2 regions of the Peptostreptococcus anaerobius 653-L genome follow, and region 1 is predicted to be linked to the other one. Evidence: riboswitches for the same ligand, from Rfam matches in the RefSeq annotation. Region 1 holds a riboswitch; the other holds the start of a gene.
What was found. A riboswitch is a leader RNA that binds a small molecule or an ion and turns the genes downstream of it on or off. The one in region 1 is predicted to bind FMN.

Region 2: it holds a riboswitch for FMN, as region 1 does, so the genes downstream of both, ribD (bifunctional diaminohydroxyphosphoribosylaminopyrimidine deaminase/5-amino-6-(5-phosphoribosylamino)uracil reductase RibD) here and HMPREF0631_RS05810 (ECF transporter S component) in region 1, are expected to answer to the same signal.

What each region holds. Positions count from the first base shown of each region.
Region 1 is NZ_ADJN01000050.1:58,963-63,182, forward strand. It holds gene HMPREF0631_RS05805 (bifunctional enoyl-CoA hydratase/phosphate acetyltransferase) at 1-552, opposite strand, end outside; gene HMPREF0631_RS05810 (ECF transporter S component) at 942-1,553, opposite strand; FMN riboswitch at 1,629-1,745, opposite strand; gene HMPREF0631_RS05815 (YfhO family protein) at 1,778-4,220, opposite strand, start outside.
Region 2 is NZ_ADJN01000047.1:7,462-11,681, forward strand. It holds gene HMPREF0631_RS05215 (heavy metal translocating P-type ATPase) at 1-1,150, shown strand, start outside; gene HMPREF0631_RS05220 (hypothetical protein) at 1,163-1,927, shown strand; gene HMPREF0631_RS05225 (hypothetical protein) at 2,026-2,301, shown strand; FMN riboswitch at 2,373-2,488, shown strand; gene ribD (bifunctional diaminohydroxyphosphoribosylaminopyrimidine deaminase/5-amino-6-(5-phosphoribosylamino)uracil reductase RibD) at 2,623-3,924, shown strand; gene HMPREF0631_RS05235 (riboflavin synthase) at 3,909-4,220, shown strand, end outside.

The DNA.
Region 1 (4,220 bases):
CTTTTCCTTGGCGCATATCATAGCTACCTTTGGCATTTCATTACCAAGAGCATGGGCTACCTCTACTGCATTTTCAACTATACCCTTCTTCTGAGCAAGATCTGGAGCTATAAGCATAGCGCCATCAGAAGTTAGGAAGTACTTTTCGTAGTCTTCCTTGAATAGGATACCAACGTAGCTTAGAGTCTTTCCAGTTCTAAGTTCATTTTCCTTCTTTACAACTGCCTTTAGAATAACTGATGTATCTATAAGTCCCTTCATGATTAGACCAGCCTTACCCTGTCTTACCATGTCAACTGCCCCCTGAGCACATCCTGCTAGGTCGTCAGCATGTACTAATTCCATATCGTCAATCTTTACATTGCCTTCTTTAGCTGATTCCTTGATTATACTTTCGTCACCTACTAGTATTACCTTTACAAATCCTAGGTCCATTGCATTTCTTAGTGATTCAAGAGTTGCAACATCATATGGCGCAGCTACGGCAACTGTCTGTATTGCATCACCAGCTTTTTCTTTTGCTAAATTAATAAAATAATCCTGATTTATCATTTTTATTCCTCCATAAAATATTATTATAAAAAATAACAAGCAATAATGTACGACTATATTATTGGTTGCTTAAATTCTCCAACTAATTCAAATATATTGAGCCCAATTATAAATCGCCTCTTACACTATATTTTACCATATTTTAGGCTCCTAGGAAATGTTTTCCTACATTTTTTTGAAAATCATCTCTTATTAAACATTTTGTATATATTATTAGGCAATTTGGACTTTACAAGCCCACATAATATATAAAATTATATTTTTCACCTTACTAAGATTTTGCATTTTAAAAGGGCCAGCAAAAATAGCTGACCCCGATTATCGTATAAATTATAATTAGTCTCTAGGGTGCCTCTAAACCTAGGCTGTTTTAAAAAGTAACTCTAAACTTAGGCTGTTTTAAAAAACTTCTCCAACTTCTTGTATATAGGAAGTGTTAATAAAGAAATTAGGATACCCTTTATTAAATTGAATGGTGCGATAAACCATAGAACGAAAGACAATAAGTCGTTAACTCTAGGATTAACTGCCTTACCCATTCCTATTATAGCTTCCATACCCATGAACTTTCCATAGAAAGGCAACATTACAAAGTAGTTCATAACTGACCCTATAAATGTCATCATTATTGTAGCTGCGATAAATCCTATAACTATGCCCTTTATATTCTTCGTGTTAGCATATATTGTAGATGCTGTCACCACAAAGGCTCCTCCAACTACCACATTAGCCAACTCTCCTACTCCGCCAGTAGATGTCGCAGTGATAAAATGTAGGAAATTCTTAACTCCCTCAACTGCAAATCCAGCGACCGGTCCCATGGCAAAGCCTGCTATAAGGGCTGGTATATCAGATATATCGATCTTCAAAAAACTTGGGAACAAGCCCGGTATAGGCATCTCCACAAACATTAACACAAATGCTATAGCCGACAATAGGGAAACCTTTACCAGCTTCTTTGTTGATGTTCTCTTACTAACTGCACTACTTACTCTTTCCATTATTTTCCTCCTAATTAGTTCAGGGGTCAAAAAAATCCCGAAACCTATGGCCTCGGGACTGACTAACTAAATTAGTAATTTCTTCTCTCATCCAGACTTTACTGTCGGCTTTGGAATCTCACCAAATCATACCACTAGTGGCTCGCGGGCTATACCGCCGGTAGGGAATCTCACCCACCCCCGAAGATTTATATTTGTTTTACAACTCTATTATAGTAATTTTATCAAATATTGTCAATGTTTGATGAAAATATTTTTCTTTTTGTAAATTCGAACCCTATCAAAAATATTAAGGCTAGTAGGCTAATCACATAAGCCAAGCTTTGACCGGGTCTATGATAGTCTATGGATACAAAATTGTTGCCACTAGGTAGCTTTACAGCCATAAATCCTATATTCGCCCTGTATACTTTAGCACTTGTCCCATTGACTTTTATATCAAATCCCTTACTGTATGGTATTGATATAAATAATAACCTATCCTTGTCACAGTTAATTTGTCCTGTAATTTTATCACCCTTTATATTGAGGTCAACAAGGTGTTCTCTTGAGGGCTGAGTAAAATCATCCTTGATTTTACCCGTATCGACAAGTATATAGTCTATATTTTTCGAGTCAATATTGCAATCTGCAAGAAGTCTATAGGATAAATTATAGTCTCCCTTTTTCAAGTGTCCAAGATTTACAGTCAATCCCTTTTCTCCGGTATACCATTTCGATGACTTGTCCGTTATAAATGTAGTGTTTACTTTTTGGATGCTGTCTTGACCTAAACTGCTGACAAGGCTTGTAAACCTATTATTTTTACAAAATATACTCGGGTTCTTGATTATAGCATACAACTCACCCTCATTAGGAATATTTATCCTAGTGCCTATATTTAGGCTTTGGTCTTGTTCCCTTTCAAGCCTGTAGGGTCCATTCTCAACTTTTACTATATTTCTCTTATCCAAGTAGTCATTTACTTTTACCAATCTCTTTATGCCGTCTATTTTTTCTTCCAACAAACACGCACCTAGAAGAAAGGACTGCCTTTCGATTGGGTTCATTGTGTCTAGTTCATCCTTACATACATACTTGTCATAGGTAAACCCGAATGGTATATAGTTATGATTCTGGTATACTCCACTGATGTCCGTATTATTAAATTCAAGGGGTACGTTGTCCGTTCCATAATGATATTTTACTGATAGTAGGCCATCTACTAAAGACCTTGAATCCATACCAGTAACACTATTTATTGGTGATGCCTTAGAATTTTCATAATAACGGTTGAAGCTAGAGTAGTTATAATTTTGTATGCTATAATAACCAGAAACAGATGGATAAGAGAATATATCTGAAAAATTAGCATCCCGGTGGGCACCTGTCTCAACTCTTTCCATACCACTTGAAGTGATATTTGACAGCATTTTTATATTATAGTTATTGTCTATCCTGTCAACGTATTCTTTTTCTATGAGATGTTTGCCGCTTGAGATATAGTCTGTATATATGACCACATTAGTTGTCATAAGCAGAAAAGCCACAGATATCATAGCTATATTTCTATACTTAAATTTTTTCAACCATGATAGAACTATAAAAATACCCGCTCCTACTAGAGGGCCTATACTGCCCCTTATCCCTAATTGGTCACTGCCTACGCTTTTGTACACTATAAAAATATAGGCCAAAATAAATACCATAGCACCAAGCCTTTTTTTATCTGACATCTTTAATATATTATCGTATTGGTCAACAAAAATATATGCAAGTAGTAGGTCTATAGCAAATACCCACCTATATGTTGGATAAGAAAATCCATTCATCATAGATTGAAGCTTGGGGCAAACTACAAACAAGCCAGCTATTACTAATAGGCTTATATTTTTCTTTTTTTTGCTTGCAATGGTGCTATATATTCCAAGTATTACAAGACCACTAATGCCTAGGTAAACATCACTCTCAAGGTCTGGAACTGAGGATATATGCAATAGAAAATCTCTAACTTGCTCAAGACCTATAAATAGGTTTATAGGCTCTTTTTTACCTATGAACCTATAGCTATCTACATAGCCCAATATAAGTGGAAATATGACATATGCTGATAAGAGTAATCCTAATAAAAAACCTCCAATACCTCTTTTAAAGGCTCTCATAGCTTCCTTACTACCCAAGTCCTTTTTTACAAAGACTAGAGAAGTAACTGCATATATAAATCCAACCACAAGAATCATATAGGCAAAATAAAAATTGATGACTATAGTAGAAAATACACTTATCACAAAGGCAAGTGTCTTTCCATCCCTAATCAATATATCTATGGAGGCTATCAGTAGTGGTAAGAGTATCATAGGGTTAATAAAGTAGGGATGCATAAATCCCACAGTCAAACAATAACCACAAAATACATATATATAGGCCCCCACTATAGATGCTGCCTTATTTTTCTTAAACCTGTTGGCCATAAGTATAAAGCCAATGCCAGCCAGATACATCCTGAAAAACAGGAGAAAGGCATATAGTTTCTGGTGGTTATAAATCTTTCTAAGACCTGTAAGCACACTTATAGGATCATTTAATCCATAATAATGGTAAGTGGTAAGTATATCCTGGCCCAAGGCTAGCTTATAATTTATCTCACTAAAGACAGATGTCTTAAGGTGGATTATATCATAAAAGAAG
Region 2 (4,220 bases), on a different contig from region 1:
GGTGCCATTAAACCTACTTCTTAGTATAGTTGTCTACGGTGCTACTAGGTCTACAACAAAGGCTCTTAATATGCTTGTTATAGACTACTCATGTGGCATAAAGCTTTCTACGGCTACAGCTTTTTCTGCAGCAATTAATAACTCTGTAAAAAATGGGGTATTGATAAAGGGAGGAGCTTTTATAGAGCAGCTGAGCATGACAGATACTATTGTACTTGATAAGACTGGTACAATAACTGAAGGTAAGCCTAGGATAAAGGGCGTACATATAGAAAATGAAAACTACAGCGAAAAAGACCTAGTAAGGTTGGCGTGTGCAGCAGAGGAATCTTCTTCACATCCACTATCCTACTGTGTACTAGAATACGGTAAGCTACTAGGTGTAGATATACCTATTCACACTGCTATAGAAACAGCTGTCGGCAGGGGTACATATACAAGCGTAGATGACAAGATAGTCAGGGTAGGTAACCTTAAATTTATGAATGAAAACGGCATAGAACCAAGCTACGAATCTATAGAATTTGCAAATGGAGCAACTCCTATATTCGTATCTTATGGGGATGAATTTATAGGTGTTATCTCAGCCTATGACAAGCCTAGAAACCATATCAAGAGGTCCATAAATATGATGAGGTCTAATGGTATAAACGAGGTTGTAATCCTTACTGGAGACATGAAAAAACAGGCTCAGGAAGTAGCCAACAAGGTCAATGCAGATAGCTTTAGGTATGAACTATTGCCTGAAGATAAGGCCAATGAGATCTTAAAGATGAAGTCTGAGGGTACAGGTGTGATAATGGTTGGAGACGGTATTAATGATGCACCAGCTCTATCCTATGCAAATGTCGGTATATCTCTTGGGTCAAAGTCTACAGATGTAGCTATGGAAACATCAGACATAGTGATCAACTCAGATGACCCTCTAATGATACCAAAGGTTATAGACCTATCAAATAAGACAATGGAAGTTGTAAAACAGAATTTCGCCTTGGTTGTAGGTATAAATACAGTCGGCTTGGTCCTAGGTGCAGTCAGCAATATATCAGTATTTTGGTCAGCTGTAATGCACAATATGAGTACAATCTTTGTGGTTGGTAACTCAGTTAGGATGCTCTTCTATAATATGCAATCTAATTACTTAGAATAGTGGAGGTAGCCAATGAAAAAAATAAAGAAATCAGAGTATAGAGAAGTAGATGTAGTTTTTTCCATACCTGGTAGATTGAGGTTAAGGGTTGACGGTTCTTCTAATGACCCTCTCAAGATCTTAAACAATATAAAAAATGAGTCAAATATTACAAGTGGGTCTTATAATAGTATAACTAATACATTTGTATTGGAGTATGACCACGAGCGTACAGACCTAAACAAGTTGATATTAAACTTTTGTGGAGAATATTCAAGGGATATGTCTATAACAAGAGTAAAGGTCAATTACAAGATAGGCAAGAGGGCAGGACTTGGATATAGCTCTGCTGTATCTATGGCATTTATCATTCTAGACCTAGGAATCAATCTTATGGGAATAGGTACTGGATCTAGGTATAAGAGCTTCGTAAGATGGTCAGCCTTAGTTACTACAATGGGAGCTATATTTGAGCACGGTTACAAGGAACTTAATGAAAATGGTGCCTTTGACCCTGAAGTAATGTCTATTATGTACTTGTTTAACTCTATCAACAAGGGTACAGCTACAAATACCACTACAGGACTTTATTCACCTGCAATTGCTTGGTTGTTGACGTTTGGACGTCATATATTAACTAAGAGACGTAGGTCTGTAATGATGAACGCAGTCTCTAGAAATGGCAAGATGACTATATGCGAAGAGGAAAACAAGTCTATGTTCTATAATCAGTTTATAGAGTCTTGCTTTGATATGTACCAAAATGTAAATATGAAAAAGAGTCTATCAAGGATATAATAAAATATATAAGAGAAATAGACAGCAAAAGACATAAAAAGATAATAATTGGGCATGAGCCTAGTGATTTATATAACTAATAATTAGGAGGTAATACTATGTTTGAATGGAGAAGAAATACAGAATTAGTAAAGGGAATAGCTATAGGTGTTGGAGTGTGTGCAGCGGGATACGTAGTTTATAAGAAGAACGAGGATGCTGTAAATGCATTTTTGAATGACCACGGATTCAATATAGACACTAAGACATCAAATGACTACTACTCAATGTCATTAGAAAAGTTGATGGAAGCTAGAGAAACTATTGATGATATAATAGCTGAAAAAGACTTAACAGGTGTTGTAGTAGTATCAACTGACGACGAAGAAAATTAGTAACAAGTAATTAGGATGAATGACTTGACAATAAAAATTAAATATGTTAATTTAGTATTGTAAAAGTTAATAAAAGTCTTCAGGGCAGGGTGAGATTCCCTACCGGCGGTATAGCCCGCGAGCCATTATGGCATGATTTGGTGAGATTCCAAAGCCGACAGTAAAGTCTGGATGAAAGAAGATAGTGAATTTATGTAATATCTAAGCTCTGGAATGTTTTCATTTCAGAGCTTTAATTTTTCTGATAATAGTTTAGGATTATCAATGAGCCCTGAATCGCATATACGGTTTGGGGTTATTTTATTTTGAGAAGGTGATATTTTGCAGGAAATAGACAGGTTAGAAAAAGACCAGCACTACATGAAAATAGCCTTGGATTTAGCTAAGAGAGGGATTGCTAGAGTGAGTCCCAATCCTTTGGTAGGAGCTGTGATTGTCAAGGATGACCAGATTATAGGCAAAGGTTATCATGAAAAGTATGGAGGACTACACGCTGAGAGAAATGCCATCAAGGACTACAAAAATAGGGCGATTAATGACCCAAACCTTACAATAGAGGGGGCAACAATGTACGTTACCCTAGAGCCTTGTTGTCATTATGGTAAGACACCGCCTTGTACAGAAGCCATCATAGAAAACAAGATAAAAAGAGTTGTTGTAGCATCTCTTGATCCAAACCCACTAGTTGCCGGCAAGGGAGTCAAAATACTAGAAGAGGTTGGTATAGAGGTTGATATCGGAGTGTTGAAGGATGAAGCTGACAGGCAAAACAGGATATTTAGGCATTATATAATAAATAAAAGACCGCTAGTAACTATGAAGTATGCTATGACAATGGATGGCAAGCTAGCAACCCATACAGGAAAGTCAAAGTGGATTACAGGCCATGATGCCAGAAGGAGGGTTCACCTAGACAGGTTGAGAAATATGGCTATTATGGTGGGTGTGGGTACAGTCTTGGCTGATGACCCAAGTCTTAACTGTAGGCTTGAAGACTTTGATGGGTTTGACAAGATAAAAAAAGACTACTCTATAGAGGGTTTAAGAAATCCTATAAGGGTAGTTGTGGATTCTAGCCTAAGAACTCCATTTAATTCAAAAATAGTAACTAGTGCCAAGGATATAAAAACGATTATATTTACAATTTCTGAAGATATGGAAAAGATAAGAGCCTATGAAGACAGGGATTGTATTGTCATAAAAACCAAGAAAAAACTCTACAGGTCCATAGGGAAAAAGCAAGTACAGATAGGACAAGAAATACAGATGGACCAAGATGGTCATAAATACCAGGAGTACCAAGTATATCAAGAAAGACAGGGCGAGAGGTTTGTAGTAGACCTAGAGGACCTTGTGGAAATACTGGGACAAATGGGGATAGATTCCATACTTTTAGAGGGTGGGAGTCAGCTTAATTTTTCTGCCCTAGAGTCAGGTATAGTAGACAGGGTCCAGGCCTATATAGGACCAAAGATATTCGGTGGAGAAAAGGCCAAGAGTCCAATCGGAGGTATAGGAGTAGACTTGCCAGAAGATGCCTATATGCTTGAAAATATTGAATTTGATAGTGTAGGCAAGGATATATTGCTAGAGGGGGATTTAGTGAAATGTTCACAGGGATAGTTGAAGAAATAGGCAGCATCAAAAAGATTAGCAAGGGACAAAAGTCTGCTGTACTTACAATAGCTGCAAAAAAGATAATGGAAGATGTAAGACTAGGGGATTCAATAGCTGTCAATGGAGTATGCCTGACAGTGACTGAGTTCACTAGGAGTGAATTTTCGGTAGATGTCATGCATGAAACCCTTGATAGGTCATCATTATCATCACTTAAGATTGGCTCCAAGGTCAATATGGAAAGGGCCATGCCAGCAGATGGAAGGTTTGGAGGTCATATAGTATCTGGCCATATAGATGGA